One region of the Desulfovibrio subterraneus genome, then DNA from elsewhere that is predicted to be linked to it. Evidence: predicted binding sites of a transcription regulator. Region 1 holds the regulator's gene; each other region holds the start of a gene.

The links. Region 1 encodes sigma-54, which starts transcription at its own class of promoters, with help from an activator protein. Its sites were predicted from a motif close to CTGGCACGGNNNNTGCTT; they were not measured.
Region 2: nifJ (pyruvate:ferredoxin (flavodoxin) oxidoreductase) is a predicted target of sigma-54. The motif match lies at 8,458-8,475, and genes of this name have one in related genera.
Region 3: HUV30_RS07710 (PEP-CTERM sorting domain-containing protein) is a predicted target of sigma-54. The motif match lies at 6,727-6,744, and genes of this name have one in related genera.

Annotation. Positions count from the first base shown of each region.
Region 1 is NZ_BLVO01000013.1:924,770-935,654, reverse strand. Features, by position in the region: gene HUV30_RS11045 (manganese-dependent inorganic pyrophosphatase) at 1-375, opposite strand, end outside; gene HUV30_RS11040 (PTS sugar transporter subunit IIC) at 517-1,182, opposite strand; gene HUV30_RS11035 (PTS sugar transporter subunit IIB) at 1,210-1,671, opposite strand; gene HUV30_RS11030 (PTS sugar transporter subunit IIA) at 1,678-2,115, opposite strand; gene rapZ (RNase adapter RapZ) at 2,175-3,065, opposite strand; gene HUV30_RS11020 (PTS sugar transporter subunit IIA) at 3,081-3,530, opposite strand; gene hpf (ribosome hibernation-promoting factor, HPF/YfiA family) at 3,542-4,081, opposite strand; gene rpoN (RNA polymerase factor sigma-54) at 4,186-5,610, opposite strand; gene lptB (LPS export ABC transporter ATP-binding protein) at 5,846-6,568, opposite strand; gene HUV30_RS11000 (LptA/OstA family protein) at 6,574-7,110, opposite strand; gene lptC (LPS export ABC transporter periplasmic protein LptC) at 7,097-7,708, opposite strand; gene HUV30_RS10990 (KdsC family phosphatase) at 7,710-8,231, opposite strand; gene kdsA (3-deoxy-8-phosphooctulonate synthase) at 8,221-9,042, opposite strand; gene pyrG (CTP synthase) at 9,218-10,852, opposite strand.
Region 2 is NZ_BLVO01000016.1:807,385-818,269, forward strand. Features, by position in the region: gene HUV30_RS17815 ((Fe-S)-binding protein) at 1-1,238, opposite strand, end outside; gene HUV30_RS17820 (FAD-binding oxidoreductase) at 1,242-2,630, opposite strand; gene HUV30_RS17825 (L-lactate permease) at 2,833-4,524, opposite strand; gene nifJ (pyruvate:ferredoxin (flavodoxin) oxidoreductase) at 4,652-8,302, opposite strand; gene HUV30_RS17835 (sigma-54-dependent transcriptional regulator) at 8,795-10,306, opposite strand; gene HUV30_RS17840 (PAS domain S-box protein) at 10,433-10,885, opposite strand, start outside.
Region 3 is NZ_BLVO01000013.1:172,641-183,525, forward strand. Features, by position in the region: gene HUV30_RS07685 (phosphohexomutase domain-containing protein) at 1-290, shown strand, start outside; gene HUV30_RS07690 (glycosyltransferase family 4 protein) at 365-1,438, opposite strand; gene HUV30_RS07695 (PilZ domain-containing protein) at 1,536-2,096, opposite strand; cyclic di-GMP riboswitch class I at 2,538-2,615, shown strand; gene HUV30_RS07700 (sigma-54-dependent transcriptional regulator) at 2,640-4,163, shown strand; gene HUV30_RS07705 (glycosyltransferase) at 4,215-5,483, opposite strand; gene HUV30_RS07710 (PEP-CTERM sorting domain-containing protein) at 5,698-6,651, opposite strand; gene HUV30_RS07715 (CAAX prenyl protease-related protein) at 6,969-7,658, opposite strand; gene HUV30_RS07720 (HlyD family secretion protein) at 7,683-8,732, opposite strand; gene HUV30_RS07725 (ABC transporter ATP-binding protein) at 8,729-9,478, opposite strand; gene HUV30_RS07730 (ABC transporter permease) at 9,481-10,611, opposite strand.

The DNA of each region.
Region 1 (10,885 bases):
GTCGTACATGGCCTTGATAACGGTGCCGCAGCAGCCTACGGGCCATACCCACATTTCGAGGGGGTTGGAGGTGGTTACGTCGCCCAGCTTGTGGTGGTCGGTAACGCCCACAACTTCAGCTTCCTTGATGTCTGCGGGCAGCTGAGCACCGTCGGTGGTGTCAACGAGCCACAGCTTCTGGCCGGCAACAGAAGTAACAACTTCAGGAGCGGTCAGGCCGAACTTGCCAAGAACAAAAGCGGACTCGGGGGTCACTTCGCCCTGTGCAACAGCCTTTGCTTCCATGCCGCGCTTGCTGAGCAGGTCGGCAACGGCAATGGCGGAAATGATAGAGTCGGTATCGGGGTTCATATGACCCATCACGAGAATTGCCATGGTAAAACTCCTCCAAATTGGGTTTGACTATGCGATTGGCTCGCCTTCTTCCGAAAATAGTTTGTGCCAAATAGCACAAAGCTGAAAGCCTGCCAAGTGGGTCTAGAGGGTCGGCATGATTTTTTTTGAAAAAACAGACGATCAGGCGCTCCCGATGAGCACGACGCAGACGAGACACAGCAGAAAAACCACATAGGAACGTCGCACACGAAGGGACATAACGCCGCCGATACCGGCCGCGAACCACAAATGCATCCACCCTAATCCGCTAATGGCCGGCAGGTGGCCAAGATACCACGACAATCCCCTGATCGTGAGAATAAGCACAAGCTGGCAAACGCAGAAGAAAAGAATATGCATGATAAAGCTCTGTGCCAGAGACTGCATGAGCACCCTGCCCGGCACGCTGTCTTCAGCATCCTTTCTGCCCCAATGGATAATGCGGTTATACCCGGCATTCTGCAACTTGCGCTGCCAGTACTCAATACGGGAAGCTAACAGCGCAGCGGGCATGCTGACCAGAATGGGTAAGGCCAGCATGGTTGCATCCTGAATGTTGAAATAGCTGGAAACACCGAGTGTCAGCAGCATGGGGGCCACGGCATTGGGAGGGATGTAGGTACCGGCAGGAAAGAGATCGAGCCAGATAAGCTCAAAGAATATGGACACGTGAATGGCCAGCGTCCACTCTCCTGTGACTATGCCCCAGATGAAGCCAGCTGCAAGAGGACGCTCAAAAAAGCCCAGATTCAGCGCAAAGCGCAGTACTGAAGAGAAGGCAAAAAAAAAGCGAGAGGAGCCATCCAGATTACGGTATTGAACAGATTATCCATCCTACCACCCCTTTATCTGGACCGGATCATTGGGGACACAGCGGAAATCAAGTTCAACGCTGCGTTTGCTGAAATAACGAAGACACACCTCATCTTCTTCGGTAACGGCAACATGCGCACACAGCTGCTTCTTTCCCGGGGAATAGTGCAGGTTTCCGATGTTCAGCACGGTAAAGGAAAAGCCGTTATCCAGAATACGGCGCGCATCACTGCAGTTGGCAACCAGAACAAGAGTATCCTGCATGTCGCCTGCATGCTTGCGTGCATACTCTGCCAGAGCATTCACATGAATGAAATCAGCATGAATACGCCCCGGTACGGCCAGAGAAGCAATCTGCTGCTGCAGATCGTCCGCTGCCATTTCGTCGTTGACGACGAGCAGGCGTTTTGCGCGGGTGTAGGGCAACCAGGTTTCGATGACTTGCCCGTGTATGAGCCTGTTGTCTATGCGAACCCACTGCATGCCGAGTTACCCGTTTTTGACTTTCCGGCGAAGAACCGCGCCCGCAACGACAATACCTTTGTCGCCCGAGGCTTTGGCTTCGTCCGCAAGAGTGTGCAGATCCATTTTTCGACAACCGAAAACCTTGAGCAGCATGGGCAGATTCACGCCCGTGACCACTTCTACGTTTCCGGCACTGAGAAGGGAAAGGCTCAGGTTGGTCGGCGTTCCGCCGAACATGTCGGTGAGAATGAGAACTCCCCTGCCCTTATCCACACGGGCGACCGTTTCTTTGAGTCTGGCAACCGTTTCGGCAACTTCTGAAGTCCCGTCCACGCTGACAGTGCCGCAGTCGTCCTGCGAACCAAGTATGACTTCCGCTGCACGCAGCAAGGCGGAACCGTAATCGGCGTGGGTTACTATCACCACGCCAACAGGAGCAACGTCTGTAATGGGTTCAGTCATTAGGGTACTATTCTCCACCGGCGGAAATATAAATCTGCGAAGAGTGCAATCTTTTGAAGCTAAACCAGCTCCATATGCCGGTGTTCAATAGATACAGCAAAATCAAAGTTTTTCAAAGCCTCAAATAGCGCCTCGGCTGCGGCGACCGATCTGTGCCTGCCGCCCGTGCATCCTATGGCGACCGTGGCGCGATAACGCCCTTCACCCTCCATCTGGGTGAGTGTGAAGTGCAGAAATTCGGTCAGCCTTTCCAGATACTCTTTCCCGACGCCTGCCCCGAGCACGTACTGCGAAATGGCCGGGTCCTTACCCGACAGCGGGCGCAGTTCAGGCTCGTGATACGGGTTGGGAAGAAAGCGCAGGTCAAACACCATGTCCGCTTCGGCAGGTGTGCCGTACTTGAAGCCGAAGGTCAGCAGATGCACGCGCATGCTGCGCCTGTTGCCTTCCAGAATGGTCCATTTCTGCTGGATGATGCGCCGGATGTCATGAATGGAATAGTCGGACGTGTCTATGACAAGGTCTGCCATTGCACGCACAGGCTCCAACAACCTGCGCTCCGTCTCCATAGCCTGTTCAAGCCCAAGGCCTCCGCTTTCGAGCGGATGGGGGCGGCGGGTTTCCTTGTAGCGCCGCACGATGACATCGGGCCGCGCTTCCATGAAAATGATCGCCGGGGCAAGCCCCTTTTCGCGCATGGCCTGCAGAATGGCATCAAAACCACTGTCGAACTCAATGTGACGCAGGTCCATGCCGAGCACCAGCCCGCGATACTTGGCGAGGCTCCGCTCATCAAGAATGGAAACCATCTGCAGCGCAAGCGTAACGGGAAGACCGTCGATGGTGTAATATCGAAGATCCTCGAACACTCTGAGCACGGTACTCTTGCCACCGCCGGATAAACCGGTGACCACAAGAATGGGAAATGAGGGAGCTACAGGAGAGTCCATGTTTGACAGGCTCTATCAGGCGTTGCCAAGCAACTGCCAGAGTTCTTCGGTACCGGAAGCGGTAAGGATGGCGCTTCTGAATTCCTTGTCCTTTAACAGACGGGATATCTGCGCCAGAATGCGCAGATGTACACCTGCAACCTGTTCGGGAGCAAGGACCAGAAAAAAGATGTTACAGAGCTTGAAGTCCAGAGCCTCGAAGTCTACGCCCTTTATGCTGCGGCCCGCAACAAGGATAATGCGGTCGAGAGAGTCCAGCTTGCCATGAGGAATGGCAATTCCGTCTCCGATGCCCGTGGTGCCGAGGCTTTCACGTTCTTTCAAAACAGACAGAACTCGTTCCCTATCCAGAGAAGGATAAACCTCAACAACACGCTCAACGAGCTCCGCCAGCACCTCTTCCTTGGTGCTGGCGGTAAGCTCGGGCAGAATCATTTCTTTATCCAGGTAATCACCCAGTTTCATTTTTCAGCGTCCTAGATGGTAGGATCGATGAGACCGAAGTCTCCGTTTTCGCGGCGGTAGATGACATTGACGCGCTCGGTTTCCGCGTTCAGAAACACAAGGAACTCGAAATTAAGCGAGTCAAGCTGCAGTGCAGCCTCGTCAATTCCCATCGGCTTGGGCGTGAAGTGGTCGGTCCCGACGATGGTGCGCTCGCGGCCGGCAGCAGTGTCCGCATAGCTGAACACGTCTTCGCGCAGAGCCAGTTCCGCACCTCTGCGATGGTCCTTGTTCTTTTCGGAATGCTTCTTCACCTGCGAAGCAAGCTTGTCGAACACAAGGTCAACAGTGGCGTACATGTCCTCGGACTTTTCATTGGCAGACAGATTCAGACCGTCCGCAACCAGCGTCACATCAATCTTGTGACGGTAGTTATCCACGCTCATTCCAACCTGCATTTCGGACTTGCCGTGTGCAGTCAGGAACTTGCCAAGCTTTTCAAAACGACGGCGGGCATACTTCTTGAGATGGTCGGAAGGCTCGAAGTTCTTGAATGTGAATGCGATGTTCATATATGCCTCCTTGGAGTGTTCAGGAGACTGCATGTGCAGTCATGCCTCTGGCGTCTGTGGTTTGCATCCTGACCGCCCATGGCGTTGCAGGAAGCCCCCCTCCGTTAAAAAGCGGACTTCCGCTTGGACGATGAGGGGATGTCCATAGCTGTACGATACTTCGCAACGGTTCTGCGGGCAATATTCAATTGTAATTTTTCTTTGAGAATTTCACCGATTCGCTCATCACTCAGGGGACGCTTGGAATTTTCCTCGCTGATCAGCTGCTTGATGAGCGCTTTGACGCTCTCCGAGCCCACAGAACTGCCATCATCCATGCCGATGGCACTGTTAAAGAAGAACTTGAGTTCAAAAATACCATGAGGGGTTGCCACGTACTTGCTGGTGGTAATTCGGCTCACCGTGGACTCGTGCATACCGATATCGTCTGCAATGTCCTTGAGAATCAGAGGCTTTAAAGCCGTGACACCCTCTTCAAAAAATCCGCGCTGATATTTTACGATACTCTCCATAACCTTGTAGAGTGTGCGCTGCCTCTGATGCAGGCTCTTTATGAGCCAGGACGCAGAACGCATTTTCTCCTGGAAGTAGTCCTTGTCAGGTCCGGAAACCTGAGGAAGGGTATCAATAATATCACTCAGCTGAAGACTGGGCAACCCGTCGTCGTTTAAAATGATGACAAATTCGCCGTCATACTTGTGCACGAACACGTCCGGAGCCACATAATGCGGTTCACTGGTGCCGAAACTGGCACCCGGCATGGGGTCCAGCGTCTGGATAAGCTCAAGATATTCCCTGAGGTCATCCATATTGATCCGGAACTTGCGGCACAGGGGCTTATAGCGGCGTTTCTCCAGATCTTCCAGATGATCACGTACCAATTCGACAAGCACGGGGTCACGATCGTAGCCAAGCACCTCTATCTGAACGAGCAGACATTCCTGAGGAGAACGGGCGGCCACACCGACAGGGTCGAAACGCTGAACCCTGTGCAGCATCTCTTCCACCTCTTCCACCTCGGCACCGGCCATTTCAGCCATTTCCTGCACTGAAGCATGCAGATAACCGTTGGAACCTATGTTGCCGATAATGATTTCGCCGATGCCCTGCTGGCGTTCGGTCACCCGGGAAAGGGTCAATTGCCAGAAGAGGTGGCCGTCAAGTGAAGGGCGTGAAGATAAGCGGGCTTCGAAGGAAGAACCTTCTTCAGGGATTTCGGTTTCGCGGGAGGCAACTTGTTTGGTGGTGCTTGAAAAATCGCCGAGATAGTCTTCCCAGTCGGCATTGGAGGCCAGTTCCTTGTCATATCCTTCCTGAGCCTCGGATCGAAGTTCAGCCTTTTCCGTAGCATCTGCCGGAACCAGCGATTCAGGGGATTCTTCAAGAAACGGATTCTCGAGCAGTTCCTGCTGAACAGTCTCCATGAGTTCAAGACGGGACAATTGCAGCAGTTTGATTGCCTGCTGCAATTGGGGAGTCATGACCAATTGCTGAGAGAGCTTTAGTTGCTGACGGAGTTCAAGTGCCATACGTGATGCTATCCGGAGAAGTTACCCCGCGCAGGAACCTGCGGCAGGTAAGATCGGTTTGCGTTATGAAAAGCCACCCCTATCAAGAAGCATTCCAAAATTTCTATATACGAGTCCTTTTTGCCATACAAGCAAGAACCATGCAACAAAGAAAAGCCCGAAAATCGGGCTTTTGCGGCATAGAAGAATCTCTTCTCGATATTTTTTAGAGAGTTGCCAGAGAAAAGCATCAACCTTACAAAGAGAAACCTTCTCCCAGATAGACGCGTCGCGCTTTGGGATCGTTAACAATCTGAGCCGGTGTTCCGTTGAGGATGATCTGCCCTTCGAAGACAAGGTACGCCCTGTCGCAGATATTGAGTGTTTCCCTGACGTTGTGGTCAGAAATGAGTACGCCGATACCCCTGTCGCTCAGGCCGCGGATAATGGCCTGAATATCATCCACTGCCAGCGGATCGATGCCGGCAAAGGGCTCATCAAGCAGGATAAAGCGGGGCTTGCGGATGAGGGCGCGGGCAATTTCGAGACGGCGGCGTTCACCACCGGAAAGGTGCATGGCCATGGAATCGGCAATATGCGTGATGCGAAATTCTTCGAGCAAGGTGTCGGCACGCTTGTTCTGCTGAGCCTTGGACATGTCCGTGTGCTCAAGAATGAGTTCGAGATTCTGGCGCACGGTCAGCTTGCGGAACACCGAGCTTTCCTGGGGAAGGTAGCTCAATCCCACGCGGGCGCGCTCGTGGAGCGGCCAGTCGGTGATCTCGCTGCCGTCATACTTCACGATGCCGCTTGTGGGCTTCACCATGCCGATCAGCATGTAGAAGGTTGTGGTCTTGCCGGCACCGTTGGGCCCGAGAAGTCCCACCACTTCCCCCTGCTTCATACTCAGGGAAATGCCGCGCACTACCTCTCGTTTTCCATACACCTTATGCAGTGTCTCTGCTTCAAGAAACGACATGCTGCCTACTTCTTGGTGCGCTTGGGAGCGGAGAAAAGAGCCTCTACGGGAAGAGCGGAAGAGCCGATCACTTCGCTCTTGTTTTCCTTCACGTAGAAATTGATGATATCACCCTGAATGCTGTTGGGGCCGTCCGTGAGAACCGGAGAACCTTCCATGACCAGAATGCCGGTGCCAAGATTATATGTGGCTTTCTGGCAGTTGCCGGTCTTGCCGTCGGTCATTTTCACGCGCACATCGCCCTCGGCGATGATCTTGTCGATCTGGCCGGGGTCCATGGCGGAATCATCTTCACTCTTTGTTTTTGCCTTGGCGTCGTCTGCCGTAAGCAGAATGACAATTTTCTTGGACCAGAGCTGGGCATCGGGGTGTGTCACATGCACATTCCCCTCAAAAGTAACTTTCTGCCCTGTTGCATCATAAGATAGCTTGTCGGAGGTAACCTTGATGGGAACCATTTCGCCTTCCTGCGCGGTATGCACCACTCCGGCGAAAAGCATTACGAGGCAAAAGGCCATAAGCCAGCGGCTAATGCGAAGCATCCTTGATTTCTCCTTCCGCTAAATCATCCAGGCGTTGACGGACCAGCATTTCGACTGAAACGTCCTTTTCCGCCCGAACGAGGTTTTCGTTAAGATACCAGGTCACGTTGGTTGCGTTGCCAAACAGATCCGGACCGTCAAAATGGGCAACTCCGGGCATGTTAAGAGTGTGACTGGTGCCGTTGTAGATAATCAGGTTGGTACGTATGTAGCCGCCATCGCGTTCAATTTCAACATTTTCCCACAACCGGGCAACTCTGGCCTGCTGATTGACCACTCCGCGTGCGGAACGCACCACCAGTTCCTGTTTGTCCGGCTTCAGAATATAGGTAATCACGGGGTCGGAAACCTGGACCACGCCTTCCTTCTGATCGTACCATGCTCCCTTGGCTTTGAGGCGCCACAGCTCTTCGCCGTGCTCACCCTGCTGAAGCTCTATGCCTTTCAGCGTCAGGTCCACCACGTTTTCCGGGCCGTGCTGTTCCTTTTGCACAACCTGACGGATTTCGTTCACCGCCTTGTCGGTCGCAAAATTTATGACAACCGCCCCGGCAACGCCGATAAGTACCGCACCTATCAAAAAATAGCGCTTGCGCATTCTATACGTTCCAGCGGCTCATGGCCTGTTCAAGCTTGCCCTGCGCCTTGAGAATAAAACGGATAACCTCGCGCACCGCCCCTTCCCCGCCACGCGCCTGCGTCACGAGTAGAGCGATATCCTTGGTTTCCGGCTGCGCATTGGCCACGGCCACGGGCAACCCTACGGCACGCATGGGGCCAAGGTCTACCCAGTCGTCGCCGACGTAGGCCATGTGCTCAAAGGATACGCCGTATTTGGACCGGATAATCTCAAGGCACTCCATCTTGTCGAGGAAGCCTGCAAAATAATCATCAATACCCAGAGAGGCAATGCGGGACTTCACGGCCTCGGAATCCAGACCGGTAATGACGGCCACGGGAATGCCCGCCTTCTGCACAACCTTGATGCCAAGGCCATCCTGCACATTGAACCTTTTGGAGACGTTGCCCTCGGAATCGTAGTACAGGCCGCCGTCAGTGAGCACGCCGTCGCAATCCAGCACGATCACCTTGATATCTTTGGCTACCTGCTCAGCATGCATAATCTATGTTCCATATGGTGGAGAGGTCTTTGAGTAGCGGAGCAAGCTTTTCCAGCGGCCAGCTGTTGGGGCCGTCGCAAAGAGCCTTGTCCGGATCGGGGTGGCATTCGAGGAATACACCATTTACCCCTGCGGCAACGGCAGCGCGGGCCAGCTTGGGAACGTACTGCCTGTCTCCGCCCGAGCAACCGCCCTGCCCGCCCGGCAGCTGAACCGAATGGGTGGCGTCAAAAACAACGGGGACACCGAACGACTGCATGATGGGGAGGGAGCGGAAATCGACAACAAGATTATTATACCCGAACGAGGCTCCCCGTTCTGTCAGCAGGATACAACGGTTGCCCGTGGAGAAAAGCTTGTCCAGTGCGGGCTTCATGTCCCATGGGGCCACGAACTGCCCTTTCTTTACGTTGATTATGCGGCCGGTCTGCGCTGCTGCAAGAAGCAGGCTTGTCTGACGGCAGAGAAAGGCGGGAATCTGCAGAATATCAGCCACTTCAGCAACAGGAGCCGCCTGTTCCGGTTCATGTATGTCGGTTACGACCGGCAGACCTGTTTCTTCCTTGATACGGGCGAGCCACTCAAGCCCCTTGGAAATGCCGGGCCCTCTGAAACTGCTCAGGGAGGTTCTGTTCGCCTTGTCATAAGAGCTTTTGAAAACGGCGGTCAGGCCGCAGGCTGAAGCAGCTTCCTTCACCGCATGGGCGGTTTCCAGAGCCAGTTCGAAGCTTTCAAGTGCGCAGGGGCCTGCGAACACAAAGGGGCCGGAAACGAACGAATCGTACAATGGCTTAGCTAACTGTGCGTACATGCTGAAATTACTATCCTGTTTAGCGTCAAGATCACAAGATCAAATACCTACCGCAATCATGCCTTGAAAGAAAGCACAAAATCGGGGGCACACAAGTGTGAGCCCCCGATCGAACCTCTTAGGAATAGGCAGGAATGTCCACCGGCAGTTTTCCGGTGTCAGGCAGCACCGGCAGTTACGCCTTGTTCTTCTTGGAAGCCTTGATGAACTCGCGAAACAGCGGGTGCGGGTTCATCGGAGTGGACTTGAATTCCGGATGGAACTGGCAGCCGAGGAACCAGGGATGCTCCTTGATTTCCACGATTTCAACCAACTCACCATCGGGAGACAGCCCGGAGAACACCAGTCCGGCCTCTTCAAGGCGCTGGAAGTAGGCCTTGTTGAATTCGAAACGATGACGGTGGCGTTCTTCAATGTTCTCAACATTGTAAGCGCGGATGGCATTGGTTTCGGGCTTGAGCACGCAGGGGTAAGTTCCCAGACGCATGGTGCCACCCTTGTCGCTTCTTTCGTCACGCTTTTCAGTAGCCTGGCGGCGGAAATCGTACCATTCGGTCATCAGGTAGATAACCTTGTCCTTGGCCATTTCATCAAATTCTTCAGAAGTGGCGCCTTCAAGACCCAGCACATTGCGGGAGTACTCGATAACCGCAAGCTGCATACCAAGGCAGATGCCGAAGAAGGGAATCTTGTTTTCACGGGCATGGCGGATGGCGATAATCTTGCCTTCCACACCGCGGAGGCCGAAGCCGCCGGGCACGAGGATGCCGTCGAGATCCTTGAGCATCTTCTTGACGTTGTGGGTGGTTATCTCTTCCGAGTTCACATACTCGAGCTCCACCTTCACCTTGTTGGCAAGGCCGCCGTGCACCAATGCTTCGTGCAGGCTCTTGTACGCTTCCTTGAGGTCCACGTACTTGCCCACAATACCTATGCGCACAGTGCCCACAGGATTGTTAAAGGTATGGATGAGCTTCTGCCATGCGGCAAGATCCGCATTCTTGGCAGGAAGGCGCAGCATGATGGCAACCTTCTGATCCAGCCCTTCTTCATAGAAGCACAGCGGCACTTCATAGATATTCTTTACGTCCTGCGCGGAGAACACGGCATCGTGATCAACATTGCAGAACAGTGCGATCTTGCGCTTCAGGTCGCTGTTGATGGGCTCTTCACAACGGCAGATGATGATGTCGGGCTGAATGCCGATGGAACGCAGTTCCTTTACGCTGTGCTGGGTGGGCTTGGTCTTGTGCTCACCGGCAGCGCGCAGATAGGGCACCAGCGTAAGGTGGATGTACATGCAGTGCTCACGGCCGAGGTCGCTGCGCAGCTGGCGGATTGCTTCAAGGAAGGGTTGCCCTTCAATGTCACCCACGGTGCCGCCGATTTCAACAATGGCTACATCAAGGTCGTCGCTGGCAAGGTCGAGGATGCACTTCTTGATCTCGTCGGTGATGTGCGGGATGACCTGCACGGTGCCGCCGAGGTAGTCGCCACGGCGTTCCTTGGTGATGACCCGGTAGTAAACGGAGCCGGAGGTGCAGTTGTTCTTCTGGCTCATGGGCACATTGAGGAAACGCTCATAATGCCCGAGGTCAAGGTCGGTCTCGGCACCGTCGTCGGTAACGTAAACTTCGCCGTGCTGGAAGGGGTTCATGGTACCGGGGTCAACGTTGATGTACGGGTCCAGCTTCTGAATGGTCACGTTCAGACCACGGGCCTTGAGCAGCACGCCGAGAGATGCAGCGGCTAATCCCTTGCCCAGAGAGGATAGAACCCCGCCGGTAACAAAAATAAACTTGGTCTTCATACACTCCTGCCTAAGGGTATGTGTTTGAAAAAA
Region 2 (10,885 bases), on a different contig from region 1:
TTGTTCTGAGACAGCATGTCGGTAATCTGCATCATGCACGCGGGGCAGCCCGTGGAGAGCACCTTGGCGCCGGAAGAAACAATGTTCTCGCGCTTGCGCTCACCGATCTTCTTGGACAGATCGTAGTGGTACAGGTTGAAGGTACCGCCGCAGCCGCAGCAACGATCTGCTTCCGACATTTCCACCAGCTCGTAAGCGGGGTTCATGCGGATGAGGTCGCGGGGCTGTTCGGAAACCTTGAGGCTCTTCTTCAGGTGGCAGGAGTCATGGAAGGTGACCTTGGTGCCGCCCTTGGGGGCCTCGGTGGGCTTAACGCCCAGTACGTCAACTACGAACTGGTTGATGTCCATGGCCTTCTTGGCGATCTTGGCGATCTTGTCCTGCACATCCTTCGGATACTCGCCCGCAAACTGGGGCCAGAGTTCGTGAATGGTGGAGATACAGGAGCCGCAGGGGGCCACGATGTAGTCATAGTTGCCGTCGCCGAAGATGTTCACGTTGAACTTGACCATCTTGTCGTAGGCAACGCGGTCACCGGCAGACAGTGCGGGAATGCCGCAGCATGCCTGAGCGGCGGGCATCCATACGCCTACGCCGTGGTGACGGAAGACCTTCAGGCAGGCTTCGCCGGCCTTGGTGTACATCTTGTCGGCAACACAGCCGGGGAAGAACAGGACACGCAGACCGGACTTGCCGGCAGGGGTGTCGATGGTTCCGTACTTGCTGTGCAGAGACTGCTTGGCAAGGGGCGAGAAGTGGCGGTCGCCGATGATGGGCGACAGGAACTTCGAGCAGGAAGAGCCGAGCAGTTCGTTTGCCTGAGAGGTGAACAGGCCCTGGAACTTGGAACCGAAATCAAGCAGGGCGTTGAACAGCTTGGGGTTGCCCACCATGCCGCGCAGAATGGCCTTCTTGACCGGGGAAAGCCCCATGTAGGTGTTCACGATGGTGCGACCCTGGAGGAAAATGTCCATGATGCGCACACCGGAAGGACAGTTGGCCGCACAGGAACCGCAGAGCAGACAGCGGTTCAGGCGTTCCTGAACGCCTTCTGCGTCCTTGATCATTTCGTGGGCCAGGTTTTCCAGCAGGGCGATCTTGCCGCGGGTTACGTCGGCTTCACGCATGGTTTCGGCGAAGACGGGACAGACAGCCTGACACATGCCGCACTTCATACATGCGGCCATCAGGTCGTCCAGTTCTTCCAGCATTTTTGCGAGTTTGTTCAGATCGGCCATGACTTACCTCCCAGCGATGATCTTGCCGGGGTTCAGAATATTCTTCGGGTCGATAGCCTTCTTCATATTCAGGGAGTAGTCGATGGTGGCGCGGGAAGTTTCCTTCTCCATCCACTTGGACTTTGCCATGCCGATGCCGTGTTCGCCGGACAGGGTGCCCTTCAGGGACAGAGCGGTATCGAAGATTTCGTCGACAGCCTCTTCCACGCGGTGGAATTCCTTGGTGTCGCGCTTGTCGCACATGATGGTGGGGTGCAGGTTACCGTCGCCGGCGTGGCCGAAGGTACCGATCTGCACGTTGTGCTTCTTGGCGATGTTGTTGATGGCAGCAACCATGGCCGGAATCTGGGAGCGCGGTACGGTGGCGTCTTCCAGCACGGTGGTGGGACGGGCGCGGGCAAGGGAGGGCAGCGCGTTGCGGCGTGCTTCCCACAGCTTCAGCTTTTCAGCAGCGTCCTTGGCAACCTGAATGCGGGAAGCGCCGATCTTTTCGAGCACCTTCACCACGGTTGCGGCTTCGTCTTCTACCTGTGCGGGGTGGCCGTCCACTTCGATGAGCAGGATGGCGGCAGCTTCAACAGGCAGACCGGCCTTGGTGTAGTCTTCAATGTAGCGCATGCAGGCCTGGTCGATGAACTCCAGGGTACAGGGCACAACGTGGGAAGCAATGATGCCTGCAACAGCGGCGGATGCCTTGTTCACGTCGTCGAACACGGCCATCATGGCCTTGGAGGCAGCCGGGGGAGGAGTGAGCTTCAGGATGATTTCGTTGAACACGCCGAGGGTGCCTTCGGAAGCAGCCATCAGACCGGCAAGGTTGTAGCCGGTAACGCACTTAACGGTGCGGGAGCCGGTCTTTACCAGTTCGCCGTTCACGTCGAAGAAGTCCAGACCCATGACATAGTCCTTGGTCACGCCGTACTTCAGACCGCGCAGACCACCGGCGTTTTCAGCCACGTTGCCACCGATGGTGGAAACAGCCTGAGAGCCCGGGTCCGGGGGGTAGAAGAGGCCACGCTTGGCCACTTCGGCAGCGAACTTGGCGGTAACAACACCGGGCTGCACAACGGCGTACAGGTCTTCTTCATTGATTTCGAGAATTTTGTTCATCCCGTTGGTCAGGATGACAATGCCGTCGCGCTTGTCCGGAATGGTGCCGCCGGACAGGTTGGTGCCTGCACCGCGGACGGTGATGGGGTTGTTGTTCTCGTTGCACAGGGCAATGACCTTGCCCAGCTCTTCCGAGTTGGTCGGGCGAACAACCAATGCAGGGACAACAGGTTCAAGAACGGCGGAGTCGTAAGAGTAAGACTGACGGTCTGCTTCGGCATTGAAGACGTTATCGTCGCCTACGATGGACTTAAATTCTTTTACAAGAGATTCACTGAGCATGAAGAACTGCCTCCAAAGGGCTTGTTGGGGTCTGCCGCCTGCCAGCCTCGGATTCCGGCAACGGGAAGCTGGGGCGGTGAGAAAAAACGGAGCAACTTACTTTCAGGTGAGCCGCTCCGTTTACCTAAAGTCTGAATAGCAAATCCCTTTCAAGCGCCGGGAGCGGGTATCGCGCATCCCGCTCCCGGCAAGTGACGGGGGATTAGAACAAGGTCGGGAAGAACACGAAGCACATCAGGGAGGCGATGATGCCAACCACTGCGGCGTACAGCAGGAAGGGCCATACGGTGCACTTCAGAATCGTACCTTCCATACCGGACAGGCCAACAACGGCGCAGGCTGCCACGATGTTGTGGATACAAATCATGTTACCGGCACCACCGCCGACAACCTGAGCTGCAACGATGATCTGACGGGGCAGATCAAGCTGCTGAGCTACGCCCCACTGGAATTCAGCGAAGAGAAGGTTGGATACGGTGTTGGAACCGGTGATGAATGCGCCAAGGCCACCAACAACGGAGGCGAACATGGGCCATGCGTTACCGACGATGCCGGCAACAGCCTTGGCCAGTTCCAGAGGCATGGAAGCCAGACCGTTGGGGTTGGTGCCGGAGAGACGGAAGATGGACACCAGTGCAACAGCGAAGAGCAGTGCGATGGTGGGGTTCTTCATCTTGGCAAAGGAAACGCTCCATGCCTGCTTGGCCTTTTCAGCGCTCATGCCGTGCAGCGGAATGGTCAGCAGGGCTACGAGCATGAAGGGAATGGTGCCGGGCAGGTACAGGAACTGAATGTCGTTGCTGATTTCAGGATGGCCAAGGAAGCCTGCGGTGAAGGACAGCTTCACACCGGCAAGCAGAGCCTTGAGGCCCAGATCGGGAATACGGGTGATAACAAGGATGGCGCCGATCAGAACGTAGGGCAGCCAAGCCTTGAACTGGGACATGTGGGACTTGAATTCCTTGGTGTCGCCGCCGGAGATTTCGCCGGTCCAGCTGGGATCCCAGTTCTTGGAATCGCCGAAGGTCCACTTTTCGGTGGGCATGCAGAAGCCCTTCTTGGCGCCGAAAACGATCACGCCGAGGCCTACGAGACCACCGATGAGGGACGGGAATTCAGGGCCTACGAGCCATGCGAAGGTGAAGTAGGGAACAACGAAGGAAACAGCTGCGAATATGCAGAACTTCCATGCCTTGAAACCGTCAGACCAGCAGCGGTTGGGTCCGAAGTAACGGGTGATGAAGCCCAGCATGAAGATCGGCAGAATGAAGGCCATAACCGTGGAAGATGGTGGCCCAGCCCACTGGCCGATAACCAGGTTGAACTGTTCGGGAGAAGCGAAGTTCAGGCCGGGTACGCCGGAAGCAACAGCTTCCTTGACCAGGGGATGAACGTACTTCAGGCCCAGGATGATGGGGGTACCAACTGCGCCGAAAGAAACGGGGAAGGAGTTGAACACGAGGCAGATGATGGCTGCTGCGAGGGGCGGGAAGCCCAGAGAGAGCAGCAGGGGAGCTGCCAGAGCTGCAGGGGTACCAAAACCTGCTGCACCTTCGATGAACGCCGCAAACATGTAGCCGATGATAATGGCCTGAATGCGGTGGTCAGCGGAGATCTGCTGCATGCCGTACTGAATGGTTTCCATACCACCGCTGTACTGCAGGGTGTAGAGGATCAGGATGGCGCCGAAAACGATGATGAGAACGCCCACTGCAGTGATGGCGCCGTGGAAGGACATGGCGGCAATGGTGCCGGCATCAATGCCCCAACCATACATGGCACCGAACACTGCGCATGCCCATGCTACGGGCATGGCTTTGGTGGCGGGCCAACGCAGGCCTACCATCAGAATCAGGGCTGCCAGAATGGGCAGCAAAGCAAGCAAAGCCAACATAAAACGCTCCTCTTTGAGGGTTTTTCAGTGACGTCAAACCACCTAAAACGTCACCGCAGGGTTAAGGGGCCCGGGGGAGGCTTCCGCTCCTCCCCCGGACTCCGGGCTTATCACTTAGGGTCGGGCGTTATTTCGCGCCACGACCGTCGTCGCAGGGAGCACCGGCCTCGAGCTTTGCGTGCTCGGGGGTCTCGGTGGTGGTGCAGAACTCGCCAGCATCCTTGCCTGCCTTAACGGTGGCAGCCGCGGGGGCAACATTGATGCCGGGCAGTTCGGAGATGGTCTTGAAGTGCAGGAAGCGTTCTTCGTATTCCTTTTCGATGAGGGTACGCAGGCGCTTGGACTCTTCAGGAGCCATCTTTTCGAGCAGGGCGTAACGGTTTTCGCCGGACAGGAATTCCTGCAGCTTGCCGTTGGGTGCCTTGGATTCGAACTTGAAGGGATTTTCACCCTGTGCAGCCAGGTCGGGGTTGAAGCGGTACAGAGGCCAGTAGCCGGTTTCAACAGCCAGCTTGCCTTCTTCCATAGACTTGCCCATGCCCTTGCGGATGCCCTGGTTGATGCAGGGTGCGTAGCAGATGACGAGGGACGGTCCCTTGTAAGCTTCAGCTTCCTTGAAGGCCTTGATGACCTGGTTCATGTTGGCGCCCATGGAAACGGAAGCCACGTACACGTAACCGTAGGTCATGGCCATCTGGCCCAGATCCTTCTTGCCGGTCTTCTTGCCGGAGGCAGCGAACTTGGCGATGGAACCGAGCGGGGTAGCCTTGGAAGACTGACCACCGGTGTTGGAGTACACTTCGGTGTCCATGACGAGGATGTTGATGTCTTCGCCGGAAGCGAGAACGTGGTCAACACCGCCGTAGCCGATGTCGTATGCCCAGCCGTCACCACCGAAGATCCAGACGGACTTCTTGGTGAACAGATCGGCCATGGAGTAGATCTCTTCGAGCAGATCGTTGTGTTCGATGCCGGCTTCGATGAAGGTCAGCACTTCTTCGCCGGTCTTCTTGGAGGCATCGGCGTCGTCCTTGGCGGCGAGCCATGCTTCAAGAGCGGCCTTCATTTCGGCGTTTTCAACGGTGTCGATGGCCTTCTTCACCAGGTCGGCAAGGCGTGCACGACGCTGGTCGACTGCCATGCCCATGCCGTAACCGAATTCGGCGGCGTCTTCGAACAGGGAGTTGCCCCAGGTCGGACCGTGGCCGTCTTCGTTAACGGTGTAGGGAGTGGTGGGAGCGGATGCACCCCAGATGGAGGAGCAGCCGGTAGCGTTGGCAACGATCATGCGTTCGCCGAACAGCTGGGTGAGCAGCTTCACATAGGGGGTTTCGCCGCAGCCTGCGCAGGCACCGGAGAACTCCATGAGAGGCTGATGGAACTGGGAACCCTTGAGGGAGTCGCGTTCCATGATGTCGGTCTTGTAAGACACGTTTTCTTCGATGAATGCGAGGTTCGGAACCTGCTCGTCGAGCTGGGTTTCGATGGGCTGCATAACCAGCGCCTTTTCCTTCGCGGGGCAGACGTCTGCGCAGGAACCGCAACCGAGGCAGTCCTGAGTGTACACCTGCATGCGGTACTTCATACCCTTCAGTTCCTTGCCCTTGGCTTCAACGAACTGCAGGGAAGCGGGTGCGCCCTCGAGTTCATCGTCGGTAGCGAGGAAGGGACGGATGGTAGCGTGGGGGCAGACGTAGGAGCAGCGGTTACACTGAATGCAGTTTTCAGCGATCCACTGGGGTACGTTGATGGCTACGCCGCGCTTTTCAAAGGCAGCGGTGCCCACGGGGAACAGGCCGTCGGGTTCGAAGGAGGAAGCGGGCAGCTTGTCACCCTGCTGACCCAGAATGGGACGAACAACGTTCTTGATGAAATCAGGAGCGTCATCATCCTTGGTGCAGCAGCATGCGGCTTCAGCCCAGGTGGCGGGGTACTTGACTTCGACGAGTGCGTCGACAGCCTTGTCCACAGCCTGGATGTTCATGTTGACGATCTTCTCGCCCTTCTTGCCGTAAGCCTTGTGGATGGACTTCTTCAGCAGTTCGATAGCCTTTTCGAAGGGCATGACGTTGGCGAGCTTGAAGAACGCGGTCTGCATGACCATGTTGATGCGGCCGCCAAGGCCCACTTCGCCGGCAATCTTAACGGCGTCGATGTTGTAGAACTTCAGACCCTTCTTGGCGATGGTACGCTTCATGGAAGCAGGAAGTTCCTTTTCCATGTCTTCGAGGGTCCAGTGGGAGTTCAGCACGAAGGTGCCGCCGTCCTTGATACCTTCCAGAACTTCGTACTGGTGAACGTAAGCGGACTTGTGGCAGGCCACGTAGTCGGCGTTGTTAACCAGGTAGGTGGACTGGATGGGGGAGTTACCGAAACGCAGGTGGGATACGGTGAAGCCGCCGGACTTCTTGGAGTCGTAAGCGAAGTAACCCTGTGCGTACATGTCGGTGTTGTCACCGATGATCTTGATGGCTTCCTTGTTGGCGCCAACGGTGCCGTCTGCGCCAAGGCCGAAGAACTTGCACTGCACGGTGCCTGCGGGCACGGTGTCGAGCACGCCGCCCACTTCAAGGGAAGAACCGGAAACGTCGTCGGTGATGCCGACGGTGAAGTGGTTCTTGGGACCGGCAACCTTCATGTTGTTGTACACGGCCAGAACGTCGGCGGGGGTGAATTCCTTGGAACCAAGACCGTAGCGGCCGCCGATGATGGTGGGCATTTCGCCGCGTTCCATGAAGGCAGTGCAGATGTCGAGGTACAGGGGATCGCCCAGAGAGCCGGGTTCCTTGGTACGGTCGAGCACGGTGATGGTGGTGGCGGATGCGGGCAGAACCTTCAGCAGATGCTCTGCGGAGAAGGGACGATACAGACGAACCTTGATGAGGCCGACCTTTTCGCCCTTGGCGAGCAGGTAGTTGACCACTTCTTCAATGGTTTCGTTTGCGGAACCCATACAGATGATGACGCGCTCGGCTTCTTCGTGACCGACGTATTCGAACAGACGGTACTTACGGCCGGTCAGGTCGCCAACCTTCTTCATTGCAGCTTCAACGTGAGCGGGAACTGCAGCGTAGTAGGGGTTGCAGGCTTCGCGTGCCTGGAAATAGATGTCGGGGTTCTGCGCGGTGCCGCGGATGTGGGGATGTTCGGGGTTCATGGAGTTCTGACGGAACGCCTCAACCTTTTCCCAGTTCACCAGCTTGGCGATATCTTCGTAGTCGATGACTTCGATCTTCTGCAGTTCGTGCGAAGTACGGAAGCCGTCGAAGAAGTGGCAGAAGGGAACGCTGGACTCAATGGCGGCCAGGTGGGCTACCAGAGCCATGTCCATTGCTTCCTGAACGGAGTTGGATGCCAGGAAGGCAAAACCGGTCTGGCGGCAGGCCATGACGTCCTGATGGTCACCGAAGATGGACAGTGCATGGGAAGCCAGAGCACGGGCGGAAACGTGGAAAACGCCGGGAAGAAGTTCACCGGCGATCTTGTACATGTTGGGAATCATGAGCAGCAGACCCTGCGACGCAGTGAAGGTCGAGGTCAGGGCGCCTGCGGCGAGAGAGCCGTGAACGGCACCGGCTGCACCGGCTTCAGACTGCAGCTGGCGAACTGCTACGGTCTGACCCATGAGGTTTTTCTTTCCCTGCGCTGCCCATTCATCGGCAGATTCGCCCATGTTGGAGGAAGGGGTGATGGGGTAGATGGCGGCGGTGTCGCTCAGTGCGTATGCGATATACGCGGCGGCGGTGTTGCCGTCCATGGTCTTCATCGTCTTGGCCATTAGAATAACTCCTTTTTCTGACCTTGAAGCATGGTGTCATGCTGTCCCGGTTGCCATTTCCAGGCAGTGATCTTCTATGATCATCAGCATCGGGTGCGAGTTTTTTCCCCGTCTCGCTCCCTGCGGTTGGTTGGCTGTGAAACCGGTTGTTGCCTTAACAAGAACTATGCCATAGTGCGCGATATTAGAAAGTTGTATTATTCCCCCGCGTTACCTCCTTTATCAGCGTGCGGCCTGTGGTGGGGCACACGCGATTGTCTGAAAAAAAAGACAGTCGTCCTGATGTAAAGGCACACCCGTTACAACTTAGCCATACAGGGTCTGGGTCTCGCGGGTGCTCAGCTCCTGGGTAATCCCGGAGTCTGAAAAAACAGACTAACTATGGGTGAATGGGATTTCATACAGCAAAATGAGCGCACAAACAATAGGGAAAGAAGCCTCCGATCCAGCACCGGAAGACTTTTGTAAATGCTACACCATAGCTTCGTAAAATTATAGGGTGATATTATTCTTTTTCAGCAAGGCGTAGAAGTGTGAGCGGGAAAGGCCGGAAAGGCGGATAATCTCCTGCACGTTGCCGTCTGTCTGCGCAATAATGGCCTCAATATATTTGCGTTCCATCAAATTCTTGAAGTCCTTCAACTCAGGTATTGGTCCATCCAATAGTGAATCGCCGCAGGTGGCAGTGTCTTTTTTTCCAGACAGAGAATAGGAGGCGCTGCCATCTGCCGGTGCCGGGCTCCGGCCGGGGGCGGGCACGGCCTGCGGTGTAATGCCGTACACCGGCGATTCCACCTTTGCGGCATGGGAGCTCCCTCCGCGGGTGAGGTTGGCCTTGGCTATTTTGATGCGCAGGTCCTGCGGCAGGTGCATGGCGTAGAGCATGGATTCCATGCCGGAAGCCACAAAGGCCCGTTCCAGCACGTTGAATAGTTCACGCACGTTGCCCGGCCATTCGTAATTGGAGAGCATGGTGAAGAAGTCGGACGAGAATCCCTTGTTGGGCACGCCGTACTGCTCGCACAGTCTGTTTATGTAGAACATGGCGAGGGGCTTTACGTCTTCGCAGCGCAGCCGCAGCGGGGGCAGCTCGATATGCATGGTCTTCAGGCGGAAGAGCAGGTCCTTGCGGAATTCGCCGCGCTCCACCATCTCATCGAGATTCTTGTTGGTGGCCGATATGAGGCGAAAGTCGCTCTTTATCTCCTGTGTGCCGCCCACTGGGCGGAACACGCGCTCCTGCAGAAAACGCAGGAAAGATTTCTGAATGGAAAGCGGCATCTCGCCCACTTCATCAAGAAAGAGGGTGCCCTTGTCGGCAACCTTGACCAGACCGTCCTGATCCTGCTGCGCGCCTGTGAACGCACCTTTCTTGTGGCCGAAAAGGGTGGATTCCACAAGGGTTTCAGTCAGCGCGGCGCAATCAACCACCACAAACCGGTTGTTTCGGCGCAGGCTGTTGGCGTGCACTGTGCGCGCGGTGAGTTCCTTGCCGGTACCTGTTTCGCCGGTGATAAGCACGTTGGCATCCGTCATGGCCGCCTGTGCCACAAGATTGAAGCAGGTGCGCATGGCATCGCTGGAGCCGATGACGTTCTCAAGGTTCAGCGCAACAGGGGCAGAGCCCTTGCTCTGTTTTTCTTCGCGGTATTGCAGCGCGCGCTTGAGCGTGAGGGTGGTCTGCTTTATGGGCGTGGGCTTGACCAGAAAATCCCATACACCGCCCTGAATGGCGAGCTCTGCGCCATCGGGGTCACCCTCGCCGGTGAGTATGATCACTTCGGGTGCGTCGGGCGTGCTGCGTATCTGCGGCAGGGCGGTAAGGCCGTTGCCGTCCGGAAGGCGTATGTCGAGAAACACCACGTCGAAAGAATCTTCCTGCAGGGCTTTCAGGCCGTCGGTAATGGTATGCTCGGCCCGGTACTGGTAGTTCAGGCGGGCAAGCAGGCTCTGGATAGTCTCGCAGATGTGTCTGTCGTCATCTATGACAAGGATCTTGGGCATGGTTCTCGGGCTGTTGGCTGTGTTCGGTGTGCGGGAAATACTCTTCAAACTTTTAGTGATACTGTCTTTTCATCATCATCGTAAAAGACACTTTTGTCCAGAACTGCGGTGCGCAGGAAGAGGGTGCTATACCGATCGCTGGACAAGGATGCGGTGTATGGCGTCTGCCAGCATGATCTTGTTGTAGGGCTTGCTGATAATGGTGCGGATGGATGGAATGGCCCCCGCCCCCTGCGACGCGACATCGCGTCCGGACACAAGGATGATGGGCAGGCCCGGTGCAATGATGGTAGCTTCTTCGGCAAGCTCCAGACCGTTTATGTCCGGCATGTCAAAATCGGTTATGAGCAGGTCAAATGCCTGCGGTGCTTCCCGCAGCAGGGCCAGAGCGTTTCTGGGGTGCTCGGCGGCATGCACGGAATAGCCCAGACTTTCCAGTACTCGCGGTATGGTGTGCAGCTGATCTTCATCGTCTTCCACAAACAGAATGTGTCCGGCACCGGCAACGGGTTCGCCAAGCGGGCCATCGTCCGGTGCGGCAATCTGTTCCATGCAGGGCAGATATATCTCGAACGCGGT
Region 3 (10,885 bases), 750 kb from region 1:
CCGAGCACGTGGCGCAGGCCATGCGAGCGTATCCTGCCAGCGGCGAGATCAACCGCAGGGTGCGCGATGCCGCAGCCTGCATACGGGCGGTGCGTGATGCGTTTGAAGCGCAGGCCCTGCGTGTGGACGAAACCGACGGCATAAGCCTTGAGTTTGCAGATTGGCGCTTCAACCTGCGCAGCTCGAATACTGAACCGGTGCTCAGGCTGAACGTGGAATCGCGCGGTGATCAGGCACTCATGGAAGAGATAACGCGTACCCTGCTGGATATAGTGGATTCAGTGCAGTAAGCGCACCAATGATTTTCACAGCGAAAGGCCGCTGTCCCAGAGGACAGCGGCCTTTTTTGTTTTGATAGGGCAGGTTACCTGCACAAAGAGTCGTATAGCGCTTCGTACTCATTGAACATGACAGACTGGGCATATTGGCGTTGAACGATTTCAGGGGCCTGTTTCGCAATAGTGTTCCGCAGGGTGTTGTCCTTGATAACAGAGAGTAGTGTTTTCGAAAGTTCATCGGGGGATTCTGGTTGCACCAGGCAGCCATTCTGACCATGCTTCAATATGTCCGGAATATGACCCACACTGGTCGAAATGACGGGTTTTCCTGCTGCCATGGCTTCCAGTAGGGCAAAGGGCAGCCCCTCGGAGCGGGAGGGCATGACAAAACAGTCCAGTGCGGCAAGTATTTCTGGAATATCGCTTCGGGCACCGGCGAGTATAACCCGATTACTTAAACCCAATGCTGCGGCTCTTTCGCGTAAGTGAGGTTCCATGCTGCCAGAGCCCGTATATACAAGCCTCGCTTCGTGCGCACTAACCGCCATTGCGGCAAAGGCATCCAGCAGAATGTCTGGTCCTTTGATGTGCTCAAGTCTGCCCACCGAGCCGATGAGAAAATGGTTTTCTGAAGCCGCAATCTCTTTTCTGAAGCCGCTTCCGTCAGCCTGTTGCAGGGTGGCTATGTCCACTCCGTTCAGGATGGTTTGTATTTTACTGCGTGAAACGCCGTCTTTTACGGCAGAGGCTTCCATCAGTTGCGGAGACACCTCAACAAGGGCGTCCAATCCGTAAGCAAAAAAACGTTTTTCCCAGCGCCTTCGGGCTCGTACATCCAGGTAATGTCTACTGTGTTCGGTCATGATGACCGGGATGCGGCACAGGGTTCCTGCTGCAGAGGCGTAAGCCATGCTGGAGAGGTCATGGGCGTGGAGTAACTGTACTGCGTTCTCTTTCACAAAGCGACAAAGGCCATGTAGCACCTTCCAGTCGAAAAATATGGGGCGCCGCGGGATGTGGTGGATGCTTATGGCGTGTGCATCCAGTGTGGAGGTGTCATAATTCTCGCCATCAAAGCAGACTATGGATGCGCGTGCGCCGCGTCGCGCGTGTTCAACCGCGAGGTCATGGACAAGTTTTTCTGCACCGCCAAGCCGCATGGCAAGAATGGTGTGCGCAACGTGGAGTCCGGATGATGAGGATGATAGCATGAGCAATACTGTGTGGTGGATCAGTGTGAGTAGCCCTGAGAGCTGGCTAAGGCTGGTCGTTCTGTTCAGGTGTGTTAAGCAGCATTGCTTCTACCGGTCCGCCTTTTTCGAGCAGGGAGCGAAGCCTCTCTTTGCTGTCCAGATCTGTCATTTCAAATATGGCCCCGACGTGCAGTTCGTCGCCAAGGGCGTCGATACGTTTGGCTTTGCAGTTGAACCGGAGCGGTAATCTGTCTTCGCCAATGGAGAAAAATACCTCAAAGTCCAGTGTGTCTGAGTTGCTATTTCTGAGAGTTCCGCCAAAAGCGGTATCCTTGCAGGATAGGCCTAATCCTATATGAGAAATATCTCTGATAGTCGCAGCCTGATATTTTCCATGGGTGCCGTTTGTATCCTTCATATAAATCATGGCCGGGAGCGAAAGATGCATGCGGTTGAAAGCTCTTTGATCTGATCCATGCGTTTTGGACAGTTCACGGTAATAGAGGAATTGGTCGACAATGCCATCCAGCAGTTCCTGCGAGGCAATCCCCATTTCCTCGGCAGCGCATTCCAGGCGTCTGCCTATTTCGTTACTGATTTTGTATGTATAGTTTATGGTTTTCACACGAACTCCGTTGTGAAAGAACAAGGAATAATGTGTTTGATAAATATATGAAAGAACTGTGCCATGACTGTTTTTAGCTTGTGTATTAATGTGTAATTATTCAAAATTGTTGCATGTATTGTTCTTGTGTTTATGTTTGAACAGGCTGGCTTGTCAAATCAATGAATCGGTTGCACCTCAAAGACAGGTAGTTTTCAGGAGGCAGCTATAAAACTGTAAGGTTTGCATGCGCTTACTTTTTCTGAGAAATATGGACAAATCAAGTGTAAGTCTTCTTTTTCCAGATTATTGCAGTAAAGCTATGGGGATGGTTCGAAACTCAATGTTCTATTTAACAGCTGGTAATGCTCTTATGCCGGATTTATATAGTTTTTAATTCACAACCCAATTGTTCTCTGGCATATTGGTTTGATATTGTCATAGGATCTGACAATCCTGTGTTCTCTGAAAGGCCAAACCAATTGTGAGGTTGGGACGGAAAGTCAACGGATCTCTGGGGGAGATGGCCGGACTGCCAGAGGGGCGCCAGACGCTCCTAACTTCATGAGCGAATCTGGTCGCGACAGTCTTTTTTGCACTAGCGGGGGGTATGTCCTGAATGGATATGCCAAAGGCAAATCAAGCAAGTCGTGGACTAAGATGGAAAAAATTCACATCATAGATGATCGTAAGGATTTTTGCGTAGCTTTTTCATCCATGATCAAGCGGATGGGCTATCCTTGCGAAACCTCCAATTCCATTAGTGAAGGTATGCAGAGACTCTGGGAGAACCCGAGCGATATTATCTTCATGGATGTCAATTTACCGGAAGGTAATTCCCTTGAACATATAGGGGAGTTGTCGCTTTCTCCGGGAACTCCGGATGTTGTAGTCATCACCGCTAACGGCAATAGTGATAATGCTGAATCCGCTATACGCGCCGGTGCTTGGGATTATCTCGTAAAGCCTATTACGTTTGCGAAGCTGGAAGAGACTGTTACTCGTTGTTTAACACACCGGGCTGCGCGCCGTGAATATGAGCTTAAAGCCGAATTTGAGCGTGGAGATATTCTTGGAAATAGTCCCCGGTTTGAACAAGTGCTTCAGCGGCTTGCCATCGTTTCCCGTTCTATCGGTAATGTGCTTCTTATAGGAGAAACGGGGACAGGTAAGGAACTGCTGGCCAAGGCTATCCACAAGAACAGTGACCGGCGTGATAACGCCTTTATTGTTGTGGACTGTACCAATCTGCCTACGACCCTTGCCGAGAGTATTCTGCTTGGCCACGCCAAAGGAGCTTTTACCGATGCTAAAGAGGCAAGCGATGGCCTGTTCAAGCAAGCGGATGGCGGAACAATTTTTCTGGATGAGATAGGAGACCTGGATCTTTCTATTCAGAAATCGTTGCTGCGCGTACTGCAGGAACGTTCATTCAGGCCTTTGAAATCACTTAAGGAAGTGCAAAGTGATTTTCGTGTGGTGGCAGCCACCAACAAGAATCTTACGGAAATGGTGGAGAAGGGCGAGTTTCGCAGAGACCTTTATTACCGTCTGCGTACCAATGTACTTGAGGTGCCACCTCTAAGGGAGCGCAGGGAGGATATAGCCTCTCTGGTCAGGTACTTTGCGGATTATATTTGCGATCAGCTCAAGATGCCCAAAAAGAAGATATCAAAGGATTTCATTGCAGCGATGGAAGCCTACGATTTTCCGGGCAACGTGCGTGACGTGATTAACATTATGCATACAGCGGTGAGTAATTCCTTTGATGTAGGTACGCTGTATGTGCACCACCTGCCGAGGGAAGTGCGGGCTTTTCTCATGAAGCACTCCATGGCTGGAGGAGATGGTTCCTGCACCAGGGTGGAGGAAGTGGATGTGCCGCTTACGGTAGTCTTTCAAGGGGATGAATTTCCAACAATAAAGGATGTGCGGCGGCAGGTGGTTGATCAGATGGAGCAGGATTATCTGAACAGACTCATTGAACGATTTGGTTTTGAAGTTGTCATGCTTTGCAAAATATCTGGTATGTCGCGCGCAAGATTATATGAGTTGCTGAATAAACACGGTATTTCGCTCAAGAAATAATCCTTCTTTGCTGCTATTACAATAAATAAGCCCCGCTTAAGCGGGGCTTATTTATTGTCCGTTCTTAAAAGATGCAGCCAGCTGTTCAATGCGTTCTGCGCAAAGCAGGGGGGCATTGTATCCTGCAATGATGTGCTGCATGGAATGGGCGTTGTCAGCAAAGCGAGGGGTAGAAAGTATCGTCTGAACGGCAGTATGCAATGTTGCGGTGGACTTCTCAAATTGCTTTGGAGTGATTGTCAGCCCGACTCCCAGAGATTCGACACGGCGCATGTTGAACTGTTGGTCGGGAATGGTGGGAATGCCGATAACAGGGACGCCTTTCCCCAGCGCTTGATAGATGGTGCCGTTTCCGCCATGGCAGATGACCGTAGCGCTTGTTTCAAGCACGTGATTGCCGTCAATGAACGGGGTGACTTTTATATCCGGATGATCTTGCGGAAGGCCATCCGTCTGACCGCCAGTTGCAATTACTCCGCGCATGCCATGGGTGTCCAGCATGCTGAACACTGTCTCAAAAAGAGCAGGAATGGCTGTGGACCCCATGCTGACAAAGATGAGGGGGCGAGCGTCCTTTTGCGCTTTCATCTCTTGCCACCAGTCGGGTGCGGGGGAGTTGCCGTTCCATACAATAGGGCCCACATAGTGATAGTCGGGCGGAAGCCGCCGCGTCGGGAAATACTCGGGTGTATCAGCCAGAAGCGTCAAGTTGCCGCCTGCAAGACAGTTTGTAGCGGTGGCGGTCCTAGGCAGGCCATATTGCTTTGAGCGTTTCGAAAAGACAGGCACGGCCGTATTGAAGATGGTCATCTCCAGCCAGAGGTTCAGGGCATCCAACCATCTGCTCCAGCCTTTGGATTCCATGGCGCATAGTGGCGAGTTGTGGCCGCAGCTGGCCTGGATTGATGGAAACAACGGCATATAGGGATTAGCCCTATATGCCGTGGATGAGACATTGACTATGGCGGCATGGGCGATGCGGGCTATGTGGGTTGATATTCTTGCAGAGAAGCGTCCGTCCGTGAGCACTACATCCGGGCGGACAGATTTGAAGAGTTCCACGTCTTCATCAATCATTCTGTCCAGCGTTGTATCATCAACGAAGCGTAATTTACCGTCGCGGATATTATCAAAAAGTTGCTTCGGATCTGGCTCGAACAGTGGGTGGATTGCGAACCCTTCCTGTTCCAGAATGCGCATCTTTGGGCTCTCTCCTGCAAACTCTACAAGGTGTCCCCGTTGCCTGAGTTCCTTGCCTACCTCAAGAACCCTGCTCAAATGTGAATAGGTGTGAGAGTAGGGGATGCAGAGAATGCGCATGGCTGCCTCCTGGGGTTTATGCTGTTTGGGGAAAGTGGTTGTATGGTTGTGTCGGGATAGTTTTCATTTTGCAAGTATAGTTTATGTTGTCAGCTCATTATGTCGCAAGGGGCATTTGGTGCTCCCCTTGTGCAGGGGCGTGGCTGGCTGGAGAATGAAAAAGAGGCGCAGACCATGCGGTCTGCGCCTTCATTATTTGTCACCAGAAGAGGAGTTAGGCTACCTGGTTCTTGCGGCAGAAGAAGCCGAGTACCAGCAGGCCAAGACCGCTCAGCAGGATGGTTGCGGGTTCCGGTACGGTGCCAAACTTGCTGGATCCATCAATCTGGAAGACGAAGTCGCCAGGAGATCCGTCTCCATTGGGTGCTCCGACTATATGGTCGTAATCACCAAAACCCGCCAGTCCTTCGTAGTCGATTTCAATAACGTTACCATCCTTTGTGTCAATGGACTCGGTGGGGGGCAGGGCTTCTTCAAAGGGAAGAGACTGACCGGCCTTGAAAGTGAGGGTGAAGTACAGGCTGCCAGCATCAAGAGCATCCTGGGTGGCCTGATCAAGCAGGAAGAAGAAGGGGTTAAGATAGTTGAGCGTAATGGTTGCAATAGTGTTGCCGCTACCTTCCATGGCACCGTAACCGGGCATGGTGTCTGCTCCGCTGCTGTCAAAATCAACCAGATTTCCGGTTAATTCAAAGTCGGACTTCTGTACATCAGTGAATATCCCATCCAGAATCTTGGTCCCGTCATTGTACCCGGTGTTTACATTAGCGTCTGAATCCGCATCCCAGAATGCCTGGAAATAGCTGTTGTCGGGGTTCTTCAGGGCAAAGTTAACTTCATTAGCAGTGTAGGTCCCAACTTCCTCGAAGCCTGCAATAGCGGTAACTTCATACCCGTTTACAGCCTGTACTCCTCCGCCAGCAAGATTGAAAACGGACAGCAACGACTGCATGTATACATATGAATTGTGGGTCCAGGTTGATCCGTCAGCGGGAATGACCGAGTCTACCGCAACGCCCGCGCCAACATTCCAGTCTAATCCAGAGATTTCAAACGCGCCGTCCATAGAACCGGTTCCGGTTGGGTCAAAGAAAATTGACGCATGGGCTGACACGCTCCCAGCGATGACCATTAACGCAACTGCAAGTGTAGCGATAAGCTTTTTCATTTTTCAACCTTCCTTAAGATTTTCTGGAGGGGAAAAACGCCCCCTAGTAAATTCTGACACGATTGTATTCGTTTAATGCATGAGGTGTGCCATGTGCATAGTGTGCCTATTTTATTATTTTTATGTCGTCTTTATCTACGTGTGAGATGGTTTGCTTGCTTACATATGTGACAGGTTGTCCGACAGTTATCGATAGAACTTACACGGGGGTGAACTTGAGCAAGATCTTAATAACAAAAGCGGCCCGCTCAATGGTTTATCAAGCAGGTCGCTTTGGCGTTTCTTGTGGTTTTTAGTATGAATATAAGGTTGTTATGTTACCAGAACCACCAGCGTTCATACCAGATGACATAGAGCCCCAACAGCAGGTTGGTCACGGCGTGAGAGAGTATGCACTGGGCAATGCTGCCTGTGCGCCAGTAAATGAAGTTGTATGCGAGACCGGCAAGAAAACCTGCTGCAACGGATTGGTGTTCCAGCGCAAAAATAATCGCAGTCCCGAAGAAAGCCAGTGGCGATATGCTACCCACGGGCAGAGAGGTAAAATCTGTTTTTTGCAGATACCGGATGAGAAAGGAGCGCCAGAATAGTTCTTCAATGATAGGCACAACCAGTGCAGCTCCGGTAAGGCGCACAGCTATAAGAGCCATTCTGGGGAGTCCATCAGCTGCAGCCTGAGGTGTGAAGGTGCCCTGGGGCATGTTCATAACTGCCCATGGCTGTGTCAGATAAATCCAGGCCCCGAAAACCATTATGCCGATGAAAATGCTCAGGACCGATGAGCTCAGTCGCCAAAGATCTTTCCACTGTATTTCACTGTAATATCTGTAGAAAAATATCATGGAAACAGCGGTGAAGCATATCTTTACAGGATAAAGGAGAGTCTGGTTTTCCGGAGACAACAACGATGACGTGCCGGGAAGCAGGACCAGAATCTCGTTTATGGCCACAAAGAGCATGTATATGGCAAAGGGGGCAACACGCGGAAGATAGGCTGGAAATTGCATTGGGTTCGAGCTCTCCGGTACTGATTATTTCTTGGTAGAGATGAATACGTCTGTGCGGAGACCGCTTACCAGCGGTCCGGGGGCGTCAAGCGTAATGATGACTTCCAGAACCTTTCTATCCATAGTTTCGGCAGGATCTCCGGAACTGATTTTTTTTCTGCCCATAATCTGGCTGATGCGGGTGATACGGCCGGGAAAGCGCTGCTCTCCGAAAGCAGTGGCTGTGGCATAGGCCGGTTGGCCAAGGCTCAGATGCCCGATATCCTTTTCATCGACCTCTGTCCTGATGTTCAGGACGCTTATGTCTCCCAGTGCCAATACCGGACTGTCGAAAAGAACGGAAACTGCCTCACCGCCTTTGCGGATGAGGCGTAGAACTGTTCCGGAAATTGGAGCGGTTAATCTGGTTTTGGCCAGTTCCGCTTCGGCTTCATGGAGCCTTGCCTGGCTGGCATTGACCGAGAATGCCGCTTTATTAATGTCTTCAGACCGGAATGGACGGTCTGCAAGTTCAAATCGTAGTAGCGCTTCCTTATGTGCTTCTTTGGCTACATAATATTCCTTCCAGGCTCTGTCTGTCTCTTCAGCGGCGATATGATTCTTCTTGAGCAGAGCATCTCTGCTTTTGGCTTCTCGCAGATTTTGTTCCATGACCATTTTCGCTTGCCTGGCCGCAGCCCAGGCTTCATCTCTTTCCTGTGGACGCCCTCCTGAAGCCAGCTTGCGATATTCGGCTTCGGCAATATTGACTTCAGCCCGGGCTATCTCAACTTTGGCGATGTAAGAGTCCTGACGGAGGCTGGCCAGCAACTGTCCCGATTGAACGGCTGCGCCCTCCGCTACAAGCACTTCTTCAATCAGGCCGCTCTGTTCAAATGAGAGTTCCAGCTCTTCGGAAACCGGTTCAACAATGCCGGAGGCGACAATGAACTTATTTCCGGCCTCAGCAATATGTTGCGCCGCAGGAGTAACCGGTAAAACCACTTCGGATTGGGCAGCCATATGTTTATCCAGATATACATATCCGGCCCCCGCTGCCAAAAAGGATATAAAAATGATGAGTAAGACTTTCATGCTTTATCTCCTCCGGACGGACTACGCGCTCCCTGCGAGGGGCGGGCTAACGGATTCATGGTGCTGTCGCTGGGGCCGATGAGGTGTCCGTCTTCGATGCGTAATATCCTGTCAGCAAAATCTATGATGCGATTGTCATGCGTTACAATGACAACCGCACGATTGTGTTCTCGGGCAAGTTTTTTCAGCAAATTCATAATGATGGTTCCATTTTCGGAATCCAGTGCGGCCGTAGGTTCATCAGCCAGCATGAGAGTTGGGTTGCCCGCAAGCGCCCTGGCAATAGCCAGACGCTGCTTTTGTCCGCCGCTGAGCTTGGACGGATGGTTGTCCAGTTTGTCTCCGAGCCCTACACTTTGTAAATGTGTGGCTGCTTCATCTCGTGCCCTTTTGCCGCTCTCACCTCGCAGTGCGAGTGCGACCTGCACATTCTGCAAGGCGGAAAGGCTCGGGAACAGGTTGTACTCCTGAAAGATGAAACCAATATGCTGCAAGCGCAACTGGCCTTTCTTAGTGGAGGAAACTCCGGTCATGGACTGTCCTGCAATGGATATTTCTCCTGAACTGGGGCTCAGGATGCCACCCATGATGGAGAGCAGAGTGGTTTTTCCGCTTCCCGAGGGGCCCATGAGCATGACGATTTCTCCCTTGTTCACGGAGAGACAGACGTTCTTAAGTGCATGGTGCACAGTGGTGCCGGTTGTGAAGCTCTTGCTTATATTGTCTGCGACGAGAACCTGCTGCATGGTTAGCGCCCCTTGAAAACAATTGCAGGATCAATGGTCGTGACCTTGCGAATGGAAATGAACGATGCGGTCACACACATGATGATGGTCAAACCGAGCATGCCGAGGGCGACGTTTTGTGGCAGTAGAATGGCTGCATCTCCGCCAGTGTTGAGTTTGACGATATACATACAGATGATCATGCCGCACCCATAGCCCAGAGAGGCGCTGATAATGGCCTGCAGGATGAGTATCTTATATATGAAGCTGTTAGGAGCGCCCATGGCTTTGAGCGTGGCAAATTCCGCCATGTGATCCAGCGTTGTGGCATACAGCGTCTGCGCAACGACCACCATGCCGACAATAAAGCCTAGCAGGGCGGCCAGCAGAAGAGATACGCCTGCACCGGTGCTGAACATCCAATAATGCTCTGTTTTTTGGGCGAACTCTGCGGATGTAAACACGTCCACGTGTGGCACCTGTCGTCGTATTCTGTCCCGTAGAGTTTCGGGGGGGATGCCACTTTCTGCTTTTACCAGAACGTAGGTCAGCTGCTCCGGTTTGACAGCACTGTACTTGGGAGCATTCTTAAAAGCAGTGAAGACGTAGGGAGATGTTGTGAACGAGCGGATACCGGAGGTCAGGCCGATCACGCGCGCCCGCTTTCCTTCAATTTCCACTTCCTGACCAAGGCTCTCCACTCCGAGACGATCAAGATACAGCTGGTCCAGAAAAACCGTATCGGCGGCATCAAGCATTTCTGTTTTGCCCTGTGTCAGGTTCCACGGGCCCCCAAGTCCCGTCGCCATGTCAAATCCGACTACCTCTATGGATTCTTGCCCGCCCCCTTTTTTCTTCCATAAGGAAAAATGGACAACCATTGGGCTGGCCTTGGCAACACCAGAGACGGATCGGACTTCATACAGTTTTCCCTCGTTCATGGGCATGGCGATGTCGAAATTTTTCACCCCTTTGGAGGCAACCCATACATCGGCCCCACTGTGTCTGATGACGCCGGAGATGGTGTCCACGAATCCAAGAAATAGTCCTACCTGCACGGTGATGAGAACAACAGCAAACACGATGCCTATCAAGGTGACAGACAGTCTTATCTTATCGTGGAAGAGGTTTTGCCATGCTATTGTGGAAATCATGCCAGTTCCGACTGTGTTGCTATTTATTTGCGTTGTATGACTATTTCAGACGATTGTGCCGCGTGTGGTCGTTGGCTATTGTTGGTGCTTTTATTCTGTTAAGTTTGGTGGTTAGTACGGATGGTTGCTGTGGGGTGTCTCAATGTTATCCGGAAATATCAGACAGATTAAGTAGGGGATGTATCAGATTGTTCATAGGTACTGCATAAAACAAGCCGCATGAAAACTGTGAAATGAAAGCCGACTATGCCAGCGTAGAAGATTCCAATATTCA